Regions from separate parts of the Salicibibacter cibarius genome, predicted to be linked through region 2. Evidence: riboswitches for the same ligand, from Rfam matches in the RefSeq annotation. Region 2 holds a riboswitch; each other region holds the start of a gene.
What was found. A riboswitch is a leader RNA that binds a small molecule or an ion and turns the genes downstream of it on or off. The one in region 2 is predicted to bind thiamine pyrophosphate.
Positions count from the first base shown of each region.

Region 1: linked by a shared signal. The riboswitch ahead of HUG15_RS03565 (acetylornithine deacetylase) and the one ahead of thiT (energy-coupled thiamine transporter ThiT) in region 2 are both predicted to bind thiamine pyrophosphate.
Region 3: linked by a shared signal. The riboswitch ahead of HUG15_RS19570 (thiamine phosphate synthase) and the one ahead of thiT (energy-coupled thiamine transporter ThiT) in region 2 are both predicted to bind thiamine pyrophosphate.
Region 4: linked by a shared signal. The riboswitch ahead of thiD (bifunctional hydroxymethylpyrimidine kinase/phosphomethylpyrimidine kinase) and the one ahead of thiT (energy-coupled thiamine transporter ThiT) in region 2 are both predicted to bind thiamine pyrophosphate.

Region 1 is NZ_CP054705.1:674,208-677,319, forward strand. Features, by position in the region: gene tenA (thiaminase II) at 1-399, opposite strand, end outside; gene HUG15_RS03565 (acetylornithine deacetylase) at 399-1,670, opposite strand; TPP riboswitch at 1,736-1,838, opposite strand; partial or broken gene pxpB (5-oxoprolinase subunit PxpB) at 2,061-2,783, shown strand; gene HUG15_RS03575 (5-oxoprolinase subunit C family protein) at 2,791-3,112, shown strand, end outside.
Region 2 is NZ_CP054705.1:2,343,623-2,346,734, forward strand. Features, by position in the region: gene iscB (RNA-guided endonuclease IscB) at 1-535, shown strand, start outside; gene tnpA (IS200/IS605 family transposase) at 584-1,015, opposite strand; TPP riboswitch at 1,508-1,608, shown strand; gene thiT (energy-coupled thiamine transporter ThiT) at 1,675-2,238, shown strand; gene HUG15_RS12195 (TetR/AcrR family transcriptional regulator) at 2,365-2,940, shown strand; gene HUG15_RS12200 (YhgE/Pip domain-containing protein) at 3,023-3,112, shown strand, end outside.
Region 3 is NZ_CP054705.1:3,880,524-3,883,635, forward strand. Features, by position in the region: gene thiO (glycine oxidase ThiO) at 1-760, opposite strand, end outside; gene HUG15_RS19570 (thiamine phosphate synthase) at 747-1,361, opposite strand; TPP riboswitch at 1,440-1,546, opposite strand; gene HUG15_RS19575 (nuclease-related domain-containing protein) at 1,686-2,669, opposite strand; gene HUG15_RS19580 (DinB family protein) at 2,775-3,112, opposite strand, start outside.
Region 4 is NZ_CP054705.1:790,833-793,944, reverse strand. Features, by position in the region: gene HUG15_RS04065 (winged helix-turn-helix domain-containing protein) at 1-926, opposite strand, end outside; gene thiD (bifunctional hydroxymethylpyrimidine kinase/phosphomethylpyrimidine kinase) at 939-1,760, opposite strand; TPP riboswitch at 1,964-2,065, opposite strand; gene HUG15_RS04055 (IS4 family transposase) at 2,297-3,112, shown strand, end outside.

The DNA of each region.
Region 1 (3,112 bases), 1.7 Mb from region 2:
AAGGATAGCGGCGATCAGTTCTGCGATGGAACCCTTTTGCGCTTCCGCCATCATGTAACCACTATAAGCAAGGGTGACAGGCCCGGGGACCGTTTCCTCAAGATTTTCGCTGGAAATGCCGAGTCGTTCGGCGTAGGAGCGATGTAAGTCCATTTCCATGTTCAAAGTATCATCGAGGGCTTTAGCGAATCCTGACATCGTTTCCAAATCTGGCGCAAGAACGGTGCCCATGGCCATGACGCGGGAATACTCAATTAAGTATTTGTAATCCTGGCACATGAAAAATTTAAAAGATTCAATGTCCAATGTGCCGCGCCCGATTCCCTGTACAAAGGGATGTTCATGACTTGCTTTCCAGATCGGGTCCGCGGTTTTTCGAATGCGCTTGCTGAATGTCATTATGATCTCTCCTTTGGTTGATTACACCACTTAACGATGAAGCGGAGCAGTGTTTTCGTGTAGTCTAGCAATTGATCGATGTCGATGTGTTCATTAACGGCATGCGCATGTTCCAATTTTCCGGGGCCGTAGCATACCGTGGGAATGCCGGCCTCGGCGAGCCAACCACCGTCATTGACGGATGGGGACATGGATATTTTTGCAGGTTCTGAAAATGTTTGCTCATGTGCTTCCATCAAGTCATTGACAGCTGCATGATCTTCATCAATAGAAAAAGACGGAAATACCTCGCCGCGCTCTTCAATCATCGACCCGCCGCCCCATTGAAACGTAGGCGGATGATCTTTCATCCAGAGATCGGCGTTTGCCGTTGCCAAAAGATGATCTTCGATTTCTTTTGCCACGGAATCAGCGCTTTCATCCGGATAGAAATGAACGGTGATCCATAGTCTACATTCGTCAGCCACGAAAGCGGCATGGCGCCCACCTTCAATCACAGCGGGGTTGATGGTATTTGTGCCCGGGGTGAAACCGGGATATGATTTGTTTATCGCCCAATCGCGCTCTAATTCCTGTAGTGCTGTGATCAGTTTATTCATTTTTTCAATGGCACTTGCCGCTCGCAATCCACCGCCGGCGTGGACCATGCGTTGACGTGTGCCATCATGGTGGGTCGCCGGGCTTTTCACCGTTACCCAGCCTGTGATCACACCACCTTGTCCGTGAAGCTCGCAATCACTCGTGTCAGCTACTATGGCGAAATCTGCTCCATAGTCACGTTCGCAACACTGCTTCGTGCCGGCCTCTCCAACTTCTTCGCCAATCACAGACTGCAGTAACACGTCTCCGCGAAGATCGACGTCATTCTCGTGCAACAGTTGAAGTGCGAATAAACAGGCGGCAATACCTCCTTTCATATCTGCTGATCCCCGTCCGAAGAGCGTTCGGTCTCGTATGACTGCTTCAAATGGAGGCGTTTCCCAGCCCTCGTTTTCTTCCACCGAAGCAACATCAATATGCCCATTCAATATTAGACTTTGAAAATCTTCTGAATGGGATCCTGTTCGTGTGCCAACAACATTCGGATCCCCGGGATAAACGTCCCATTGGTCTACATCGAAACCTATTGTTTGGAGTTTGTCGGCTATGTAGCTTTGAATCTCATCCGTGTTTCTGGCCGGTGGGGCAGGTGTGCGAAACGCGATCAAATCCGATAGCAAGCCAATTAACTCATCTCTGCGCTTTTCCACTTGTTGAATGAGCGTTTTCATTTTTTTCCCCCCAAAATAAAAACCACTTCCCATCATAGGAAGTGGCGATGCCGGAAACTATACTATACGTCATCAGCCCACTTCCCTCCGCCAGTGCGAACTGGATCAGGTGAATAAGGGTCGAGACTGCGTCTCTCTCAGCTAATAAAAGCACCCCTAGTGGTTTGTTTTCTTGATATTGTATTCTTATAATATAGTATCACCAATAAAAGAAATAATCAAATATTTCCTGTCGATCGTTTGATTGGGTATGCATAAGGGAAAAGGATAACAATCATTTTCTAAAGGTATAATATGGCTGTAGTGATCGGCCACAGGGGTAATTATCAAAAATAAAACAAATGGGAAACTCAAATTTATACTGGTAAGGGAAGGTGAGAGGGGGCCTTTATGTCTGCGCAGGAAAAAAAACCGGAACTATACGTGTTATCAGAAACCGCGATCAATATTGTTTTTGGAACGGAAATTGATCCGGAAATCCATAAACGTACAAAAAAAATGATGGACTTGTTGGAAGACGCTCCATTCGAATGGTATCTCGAATGCGTTCCGAGCTATACTGGTCTAACCGTCTTTTACGACCCGGTAAAGGTGTTCCGTATCATGGAGAAAAGAGATACTCCGAGTGCATACGTGATGGAAAAGTTGCGGGAAAAAGTTCATGAGATAGGGGAGACGACGGGGGACGACGGTATGGGGGATGTCGTAACGATCCCCGTTTGTTATGAAGAAGCTTTTGGTCCCGATTTGTCCCATGTGGCGAAGGAGAACGGCCTTTCTGAAGAAGAAGTGATCCGAATTCATACAAGCGGCGAGTATCTGGTATACATGATCGGTTTTGCTCCCGGCTTTTCTTTTCTCGGTGGGATGTCAAAAAAGATTGCTACGCCGCGAAGGAGTGAACCACGAACAAAAATCCCCGCCGGTGCTGTCGGGATCGCCGGCATTCAAACAGGAGTGTATCCGCTTGAGACACCGGGAGGATGGCAGCTGATCGGGCAAACACCCCTTAAAATGTTTGATCCGAACCGGGAACAACCGAGCTTGCTGAAGTCCGGGGACATGGTTTATTTTAAGGCAATTACGCGCACGGAGTTTGAAGTGTACGAGGAGGGGACATGTGAGTTTATTTATCTTGAAAGCAGGCTTGTTTACGACCATTCAAGACCGAGGCCGAATTGGTTTTTTGCAGCAAGGGGTTTTGGAGAGCGGCGCGATGGATCGTATCGCTTTGCAAAGTGCAAATGCCATCGTGGGCAATCATGAAAATGAAGCCGTGCTTGAAATGACGATGAACGGTCCGGAGGTCAAGGTCGAGAGGGATAGCCTTATAGCGGTAACAGGTGGAGGCATGGTACCAACAGTCAATGGTACGGCTTACTCACTTGGGGTGCCTCTTTTTGTCCCTGCCGAAAGTACGCTTGCGTTTAAACCGGTTGCCC
Region 2 (3,112 bases):
CAAGATACTGAATACCCATCATATTGTCTATCGTTCTCATGGTGGTAGTGATCGTGCGGATAATCTCATTACTGTTTGTACCGATTGTCATACGCATGAGAATCATAAAAAAGGGAAAATCCTTTGGGAGTGGATGATGGAGGGCAAAAAGCTACCTAGCTATAAAGAAGGTACGTTCATGAATGTGTTTCGCAGGAGAGTGTTTGATAAATATTCGGATGTAAATATCACCTATGGTTCCGTTACGACACCTAAACGTAAAGCATTAGGGTTAGATAAAACCCATTATAACGACGCGATAGCGATCAGTGGGATAGATAAGATTGATTATGACACCTATTCCATCTTCAAGATCAAGCAGTTTCGCAAAAAGAAACGATCTTTACATGAAGCAACAGCACGAAAAGGAAGAAAGTGTAAAAATACAATCAGCCAGCGAAATATAAAGAATAAGCCGTTCTTAAACGACCCACCTGCTTTAGCAGGTGGATTTGGACATAAATTGTCCGCGACTGAAAGTCGCATTTCAGACTGAAGTCTGCTGAAAGACCTTAAGCTCAAGCATACTGATTTTGACTGGAACTCAATCATCAATCCTGAATATATCGTTCCTCTTCTCGCTGGTCTGGTTTTCGATATAATTTCTAATGATTTCTTCCGTCACATTTCCTACTGTTGCACAAAAATATCCTCTCGCCCATAAGTGCTGACCCCAATATCTTTTCTTCAGGGCGGGGAATTCGTCTTGGATTAACCTTGATGATCTCCCTTTGAGATATTGCAATATCTTACTCGGTGCTATGCTCGGCGGACAGGACAATAATAAGTGAATATGGTCTTTCCCTACACTTCCTTGTACTATCGTGATCCCTCTCGCTTCACATCCTTGTCTGATTAGTTCCCTTACTCGGTGGGCAATGTCGCCACGTAACACATGATATCTATACTTTGTAACCCATATAATGTGGTATTTGATGTCATAGACCGCGTGGCTACTTCTTTTGTATTCATCCATACTCTCACCTCGGTTTAAGTATGGACATTCAAAGGCAAGGCTAAAAGCTTATACCGTCTAAAGACGGTGGAGTTAGACCACGCTTCTATAACTTAAAGGGATTTTATCTCAATGACAAAGTGCTGTTTCAAGGAAAGGTGGGATGGATCTCGGGTTTCAATGGTACAAGCATGGCCTTTGTCAAAAACATCGAAGACCAATATCTCACAAACCCAGATAAAAGTTACAAACAAGTTCCACTAAAAGCACTCACGTTTATCAAACACACAAACAATTGGTAATTCCTCCCCCACTAAATCACAGATTTTGAAGGGGAATCCTTGCCGAAGCCCTTGTTGAAACGGAAATCACGGCATTTACAGCATTCGTGCAGGAAAATATTCGTCATTTAGAACAAAATGATTAGGTTTTCTCACCATCACTTTTCAGCCGTTTTCCTCCTACTTGCAAGTTTTCCTAATAGGCGTATAATAAAGAATGATCATTAAAATATTTTTCCACTAGAGGTGTCGAAAGACTGAGAGGGACGCGCGTCCTAACTCTTGGAACCTGACCCGGTTCATACCGGCGTAGGGAAGTGGAAGGCATGGATTTACGGGCCCAATAGGCTTGTAGACGCCTGGCTTCCCCCTGTGGACAAACAGAAAGGGGATTTTTTTATGCAACAACGGACGCTTGTTATGGTTGAAATCGCTTTAATGACGGCACTCGCGTTTATTCTGAGCTTCGTGAAGTTTCCCGGGCCTTGGGTGCAAGGCGGCTCGATTTCTCTTATCATGGTGCCGATTTTCATTATGGCTTTTAGGCGCGGGTGGCGAGTTGGGGTGCTCACGGGATTGCTCGTCGGGATCGTGAATTTGATGTACAACGCTTCAATCATTCATCCGATCCAGATGTTGTTGGATTATCCGGTGCCATACGCGGTTCTCGGACTTGCCGCATTGTTTGCATTTCGAAATAGCGAGGGGAAATTGTCCGTGCCCTGGGCGCTTTTCGGTTTGTTGTTCGCCGGGTTTTTACGATTGTTATCTCACATCGTCTCCGGTGTCGTTTGGTTTGGGAGCTTCACTCCGGAAGGTATGAATGTCTATCTCTATTCGATCGGTTACAATATTTCCTATTTATTGCCGGAAATTTTGATCACGCTTGTTGTCGTCTACATCCTCTCCAGGGCACAGCCTGATTTTTTTCACATGAAAAAAACAACCCCACTTCCCTCTTAAGATCTGTGCACGAGCGAACAATTCGCTCGTGCCTATTATTTTTCATTGACTTATCAATCACACATGTTATCATAATAATGACCAATTTGTTCATTTGGTCATTTTCTCGAAAAGAGGGACCAAAAAATGATCACTAACAAACGCGCAACGATTTTAGAAGCTGCAAAACGGGCGTTCTCCTTGTTTGGCTATAAAGGCACATCGGTCGCCCACGTTGCCAAGCTCGCCGGTATCGGCAAAGGCACGATTTATACCGAATTTAAAAATAAGGAAGAAATGTTGGAAGCGGTCATGGATGGCATTTTACATGATCTCGGGACCATTTTTGAACGGGTGAAACACAACGATGAACGATCCATACTGAAACTGCACCGTGCCTTATATGATACGTTGCAATATCGAAAAGAGCATCAACTTCTGATGCATCTGGCCGAAGAAGTCAACGTCCATGGCACGAAAGAAGCGGTGTCCGCGATGCAAAAGGTCGAGGATTTCATTATTACCGCTTTGGAACAAGCCGTTGCGCAAGGGGTGGAAAAAGGTCGTCTGCAAGTGATGGACACGGAGATCACAGCCTTCACCATCTATAAACTATACATTGCGTTCATTGTTGATTGGGAAGCAAAAAAACGTCCGTTGACGGAGGAAGAATTATTTCAGGTCTTTGAAAATCACATTTTTAAAGGAATCGTCGTTCGATGATACACGTGAGCGATGTTTTTTTTGAATAAAAAATGACCATCTTATTATTATGGTCATTTGGCCGAATCAGGGAGGTTTTACATTGAAAGGTTTTATTGCCGAATGGAAGGCAATTTTCGCAGACAAAAAAATGCTCATATCGATCATCGGCATTCTATTGATTCCCGTTTTG
Region 3 (3,112 bases), 1.5 Mb from region 2:
AATAGAAGTGTTCATGATACAACGTCTTCGTTACGAGCGGGCGTTTCCCTTGTACGCGAATCGCCTCTCCTTTCACCCCTTCAATCGGCAGGGTTCGATCCGCGGAAAGCTCAAGCAAATCGGGACCGGTTGCCAAAACAACGTGTTCGCCATAAAATTCCTCGCCGCTTGTCGACATGACCCCTTCGCATTGATCACCATTTTGAAGCAGCGAGCATACGCCGGTATACGTTTTCAATTCAGCGCCTTGAAGGACCGCTGCTTGTCGAAAGGCAGCGGCTGTTTGCACAGGTTCCACGTGCGCTTCTTCGGGAAAATAAAGGGCACCCGTTGCCCCATCGGCAAGGAAAGGAAGATGTTCGTACAATTGTGCAGCCGTTAAGCATTGCACCGATTCCCCGGCAGCCGTTTGCCATCGTTCAATTTCAGTTAATTTTTTCCATTCTTCCGGCGAAAAAGCCGGTTTAATCGCGCCGGAAACCGTTCGGCCAATGGAGGTCCCCGTTTGTTCCATTAGTTCCTCGGCCAACTGCGCGTACAATTGCCGGCTTTTTTTCGCAAGGGGGTACAAAGGCGTCCGTGACTGCAGTTCCACTTGCACCCCCAACATACCGGCGGCTGCCGAAGTTGTGCCTTTTGCCGCATTTCCACGGTCAAGAATTAGTGTTTTCAACCCTGCCCGTGTGCCGTAATACGCAATCGCAAGTCCTATTATCCCTGCACCGACGATTATCAGATCGTAGGATTCATATCGTTTCATAGCTAAACTGCCCGAAGCGATTAAAATGGCTTGCTTCTTCTTCCGGTTTTTCCGCTTCCCAAAAACCTGAAATCAGCGCAATGCCCGAAGCGCCGGTATGGGCTATCCCGCCTAAACGGTCACGGGTAATACCTCCGATTGCCAGCACAGGGACGCTAACCGCTTGCACAACCGATTGCAATGCCTCAACCCCCCGGGGCGGGACGTCGGGTTTGCTCGCGCTCGGATATACATGCCCGTAATAAAGATAGTCCGCACCTTCTTCAGCCCGGGCTTTGGCTTCCCCGAGATTATGAACCGACGCCCCCACTTGCAAATGCGGCGCTTCTTTTTTTATTTCTTTTGCCGTCAGCGGGGAATGGCTCGGCAAGTGCACACCCCCTAACTCCCACGCGGCCGCTGCCTCTGCATGCTCGTTGAGGATAATTTGCTCGCGCCGCAGGCCAATTTTACAAAGTTGGTCAATTTGTTGTTTCAACCGCTGCAGCGAAGCTTCCTTATCGCGAATATGAACGATGTCAATATTTTTCAATGCATGCCGTAACTGCCTTATTTGCATGTGAAACGGCAGGTTGTTCGTCGTAATTAAATGCCAAGTCACAGTTTACCTCCTTACCAGCCTTCAAGGCACGACAAAAAGCCGTCCTTGAGACAGCAAAGGACAGCAGAAAGAATGATTCCCGTTCTTCATCTACTTTCCTCCGCTGGCTTTATCATCCAGATCAGGTTCCAAGGGTTCGAGGTTCTCCTCATCTCAGCCCCGGCAGGGCACCCCCAGTAGAAATGCTTATTTAACTATATTATACACGCAACCAGGAAAATACGTCAATTTTTATCGGCGGAAGGGGCGTATATCAGCGGAAACCGGGCGTATATCAGCCAAATCGGACAATTTATCAGCGAAAATCAGCATTATATCAGCCATTTAAAGGTCAGTAAGCATATACCGCCGGCTTTTATTTTTTCCTTGTATGGGAAGCTCTAATTGGGTGAGGAGTTTGCGGACAATTGAAGCAGAGGGGATATCGAGGAAAATTCGCGCTTCGCGGTTCGAAATAGATGGTTGGAAAAGTATACGATAGTCTTTCAGACTTTCAGCATGAGCCATTTTATGGCGAAAAGAACACCGAGGGCAATGCCATCCATTTCCATGGATCCTTTGCATGGACAACTTGAAACAAGACGGACAGTGAACACCGGTGAGCAAGTCGAACCGACTGATGTTATAGGCTTCTACGACATTGTCAGGTTGCTCATGATGACCGTCAAGCAATTGCTGTGATAATTCCTTTTGCGCAGAGGAGGATAACTGATCAGCAGGGTTTTCTTTTTTCAGTTGCAGAACTCTCTGTGGCAAGACCTCCGCACGTACGATGGATTGCATGAAGTGACGCGGGGCATTTTTAAAGGTCAAGGTTGCTGACGGGTTGCCGGAAATGACGAGAGGGGCAACCGGCAGATTGAAATAGCCTCTCGCATTCAGCCATTGACGGAGCAATGTTCTCTGCCTTGCCACCTGGATATATGGGTGACTAAAACTTTTGACCTCGCCTTGATAGGTCCGTGAAAATTGGTGGATATCTTCATCAAATAAAATTTCCCCGGCAATCGTCTTAATCTCCAAAAGAATGGCGACCCGTTTCGATAGCAACATGGTATCGATTTGAAACTGCTCACCATCTGTCGTTTTCAGGCACAACCCATAAAATAGCCAGTATTCACCTTCCGGTAGCTGTTTCAGGTAAAAATCCAGAGAACATTCGCCCTTATAGCCAACTTCCCACATACGATGATCTCGGGATACCTTCTCCATTCTGGGGTGATTTTCCAACAAACGTCGCTTCATTGCTTCCAGTGCCATTAATTGTTTGGGTGGTATTCGCTCTTTTAAGACAATCAGTGTTTTCACCCCCTTTCAATTGAATATCAGCAGGATATCAGCCGAAAAGCGGAATATATCAGCCAAATCGGCCGTTTTATCAGCCAAAACAAACCATTTATCAGCTAAATACGATCAACGCGCCTCCTCTTCCACATCCCACGCCCCCTGCTGTTTTCGAATAAATACAATTTGTCCGATGTGGTAACTCGTATGGATCATCATATTCGCGAGCTCCGTCCCCCACGTCTCACCGCTTTCTCCATGAACGGGCGCTCGCCAATCGGATTCCGTTGTCCCATCAATGGTGTGCAGCCATTCATCCATCATCGTTGTTAACTGGGCCACGGTGACCGACCAATCCCGATTTTCCCCGCTTCGAAAAGTCGTTTCATTCCCTTCCTCAATAGGGGGAACAGGCTCACCTTTGAACCGTTCCAGACAACGATTATTATATACAATAAGATGATTGA
Region 4 (3,112 bases), 1.6 Mb from region 2:
GTGAAATCGAATAAATCTTCCAAGCGCGTTCTGCGCCACAACAAATTATCGAGGGGTGGCAAAAAAGAGACGGCATTGTTGACGCGCTCATTGTGTGCTTCGTATGCAAGTAGCTGTTCAGCTTCTTCTTGCAACACTGTGTATCGCCCGGTCGCGCCCTCGATATCCACCGGGGTGAGCGTGCCATCAGAGATAAAGCCGTCCACCCAGTCCTTACGCTCCTTAGCTGTCATACGCTGCCAACCAAATCGCGGATCGCTGTCATCGATCAGGCGGTATGCGCGCAAGTATTTGTGCACAAGTCTTCGGTCCGCTTCTTTTTCGCTGATCGCTTCTGCTTCTTGTTGCCAGGCCGCGGGAATAACATCTTCGCTCAAAGCAAAATAGCGCTCAGACCCTTGTCTGCCACATACTTGAATGGCACCGGTTTCAAACAGGACTCGAAGCACATGACTCGTTTCTTTCGTTGTCGCGTGCGTTGGTTGGTCCCAGGCACCGACAACCTTTTTATCTGAAGCAAAGGCCTTGGATGGCAACGGGCCTTGATCTGCTAACGCTTGGCGGATCATACGTTCCACATCTTGATACAGATGCCTTTTCGATGCCCATTCCCGCTCACTCGTTTTTATTTTCCCTTTAAAAATCGGATAGTCCTCCATTGGGAGTAAACAAGCTGCATTGGCAAAATATTCAAAAGCATGCCCTTCCCACAATTGGCGTTCGAGTTCTTGCCGATTGTATTTTTCCAAACGATTGAAAAATACAAGGTGGTGATTACGCTCAATGATCGCCACCGGATCCAATTGCACGCATTCCAATTGGCGAAGTGCTGTCGCCACATTCGAGTCGAGTGCACCATAATTATTCAGACCTGATTTCGCGAGAAGGAACCGCCGTGCTGCCTTTTTGCTGACTTGAATGGCCATGTTTCGCGCTCCTTACACTTTGATCGGGGGTTGAACGTCAGACCAGCGATGCCCCCAATGATTCGTCGGTCCTTGCCCTTTTCCGATATTGAGCGGATTTGAGATCGCGGCAGTGATATATGCTTTGCCAATTTTCACCGCTTCATAGAGGGACTTTCCGTTCGCCAGGCCGGCTGTAATAACCGCTGCATACGTACAACCGCTTCCGTGCGTGTGTTTCGTATCAAAGCGTTTCGCCGAGAATTTTTCAAACGTTTGGCCATCATACAGATAATCATCGGCCTCGCCTTCATAATGCCCGCCTTTGATCAATGCAGCGCTCGTCCCATATTCCTCTACGAGTATCCGCCCGGCTTCTTTCATATCGTCGACCGTCTTGATCGTTCGATTTGTCAACGCCTCCGCTTCCGGCAAATTCGGCGTCACGACCGTTGCCAAAGGAAGAAGCTCTTTCGCAATCGTCTCCCTGGCCGATTCCGAAATGAGCGCGTGTCCACTGGACGCAATCATTACGGGGTCAAGGACATAATTGGCGACATTTGCTTCCCTTATTTTTTTGGCTGTCAACGTCATTACTTCCGGATTGGAAAGCATCCCCGATTTCACCGCATCCGGAGATATATCTTCAAATACCGCGTCAAATTGGCTTTCCACAAAATCAAGTTCTAGATCCACAAATGACTTTACTCCGAGCGTATTCTGGCTGACGACTGATGTGATCACACTCATCCCGTATACGCCGATCTCCTGGAACGTTTTCAAATCCGCGTGAATACCGGCTCCTCCGCTCGGATCCGTCCCTGCCACCGTTAATGCTTTTGCTATTTCTGTCATGTCCGCGCCCTCCTTCGGCTCTCGGCACGAAACCAGCGTTGCCCTTCAATTTAGAAAAACTTGACTTATCGCTAAAGATGGCGAGGGGCAAAGTTTTTCTTAATACTATCATCCGAACAATTTATACTTTCTGAGAGTGTAAAAAAACACCTTCGGACGGAAGGTGGCGGCGCATAGGACAAGAATCAAGTGCTCTCTTCGCTTACGTCCCGAAGCCACTTTCCTCCGCCGGTACTCCCCGGATCAGGTTCGAAGGGTTGAAGCAATCACTTCTCTCAGCGCTGTACGCACCCCTAGTGGTTTTTTCTTTTCCTTTATTCTATCATAATTATGCGGGATCTTCATATTTTTTCTCACACTCAAGAAATCCACTTTCTCCTGAAAACATGATATAATGGACTCGAGTTTCGCACCCTGATAAATCAATAAAAAAACACCATGAAAATGGATGAAAAAACGTAAAAAACCCGCATGAACACAGGGCTTTTGGTATAATTAAGGTACCAATCCAAATCATGCCAAAAGGACGTGTTACCATGCGGGGAAAAACCAAAGAGATTGAAAAAGTGATTCAAACTCATAGTTTTTCAATTGATTCAATTATAAGGGATGTTATGAAAACGTTCAACTTTCGTTCCCTTTGTCACAAGGTCGGATTGAAGAAAGAGCAAGGATATCCGGTTGCAGATATCATCACCTTACTATTGGTGTTTCCACTGATGTTTTTGAACAGCGTCAATGCCTTCTACAAAAGTGGATACAAACAGGTCACCAAAATGCAAAAGGATACGATTTATCGCTTGAAAAACCACGCCCGGATGCCTTGGCGCAACCTGCTTCTTCATGTGTCTAAGCAGTTTCAATCTTTGGTTAACCCTGATCAGGACGTGGACGATAAGTCGGCTTTTATCTTTGATGATACGATGGACGAGCGTGTTGGCCGCCGGATTGAAGAGGTTTCTTACGTCCACGACCATGTGGCCGGACGCAAGAAATCCAAAGCAACGCTCGGGTTCAAAAATCTCACCATGGGACTCTTTGATGGGAAAAGCTTTAACCCGCTTGATTTCAGTCTTCATTCTGAAAAGAAGCTATACAAGAAACAGCGGAAAGAGCAATATCAAAAGAAGCGTGATCCTCGCTCAAACGGTGCCAAGCGCAAGAAGGAATGCGATGTCGACAAAATCACGAATGCGATACGTATGCTCAAAAGAGCGGTGAAGCACGGTTTCAAAGCCAAGTATGTTCTCGTAGACAGTTGGTTTGCCAGCAAGGACTTTATCCGCACGTGCAGAGGGGTCAAAGATGGAGCGATGCACGTCATTTGTGCTGTCCGCAAGGACTGGAGAAAG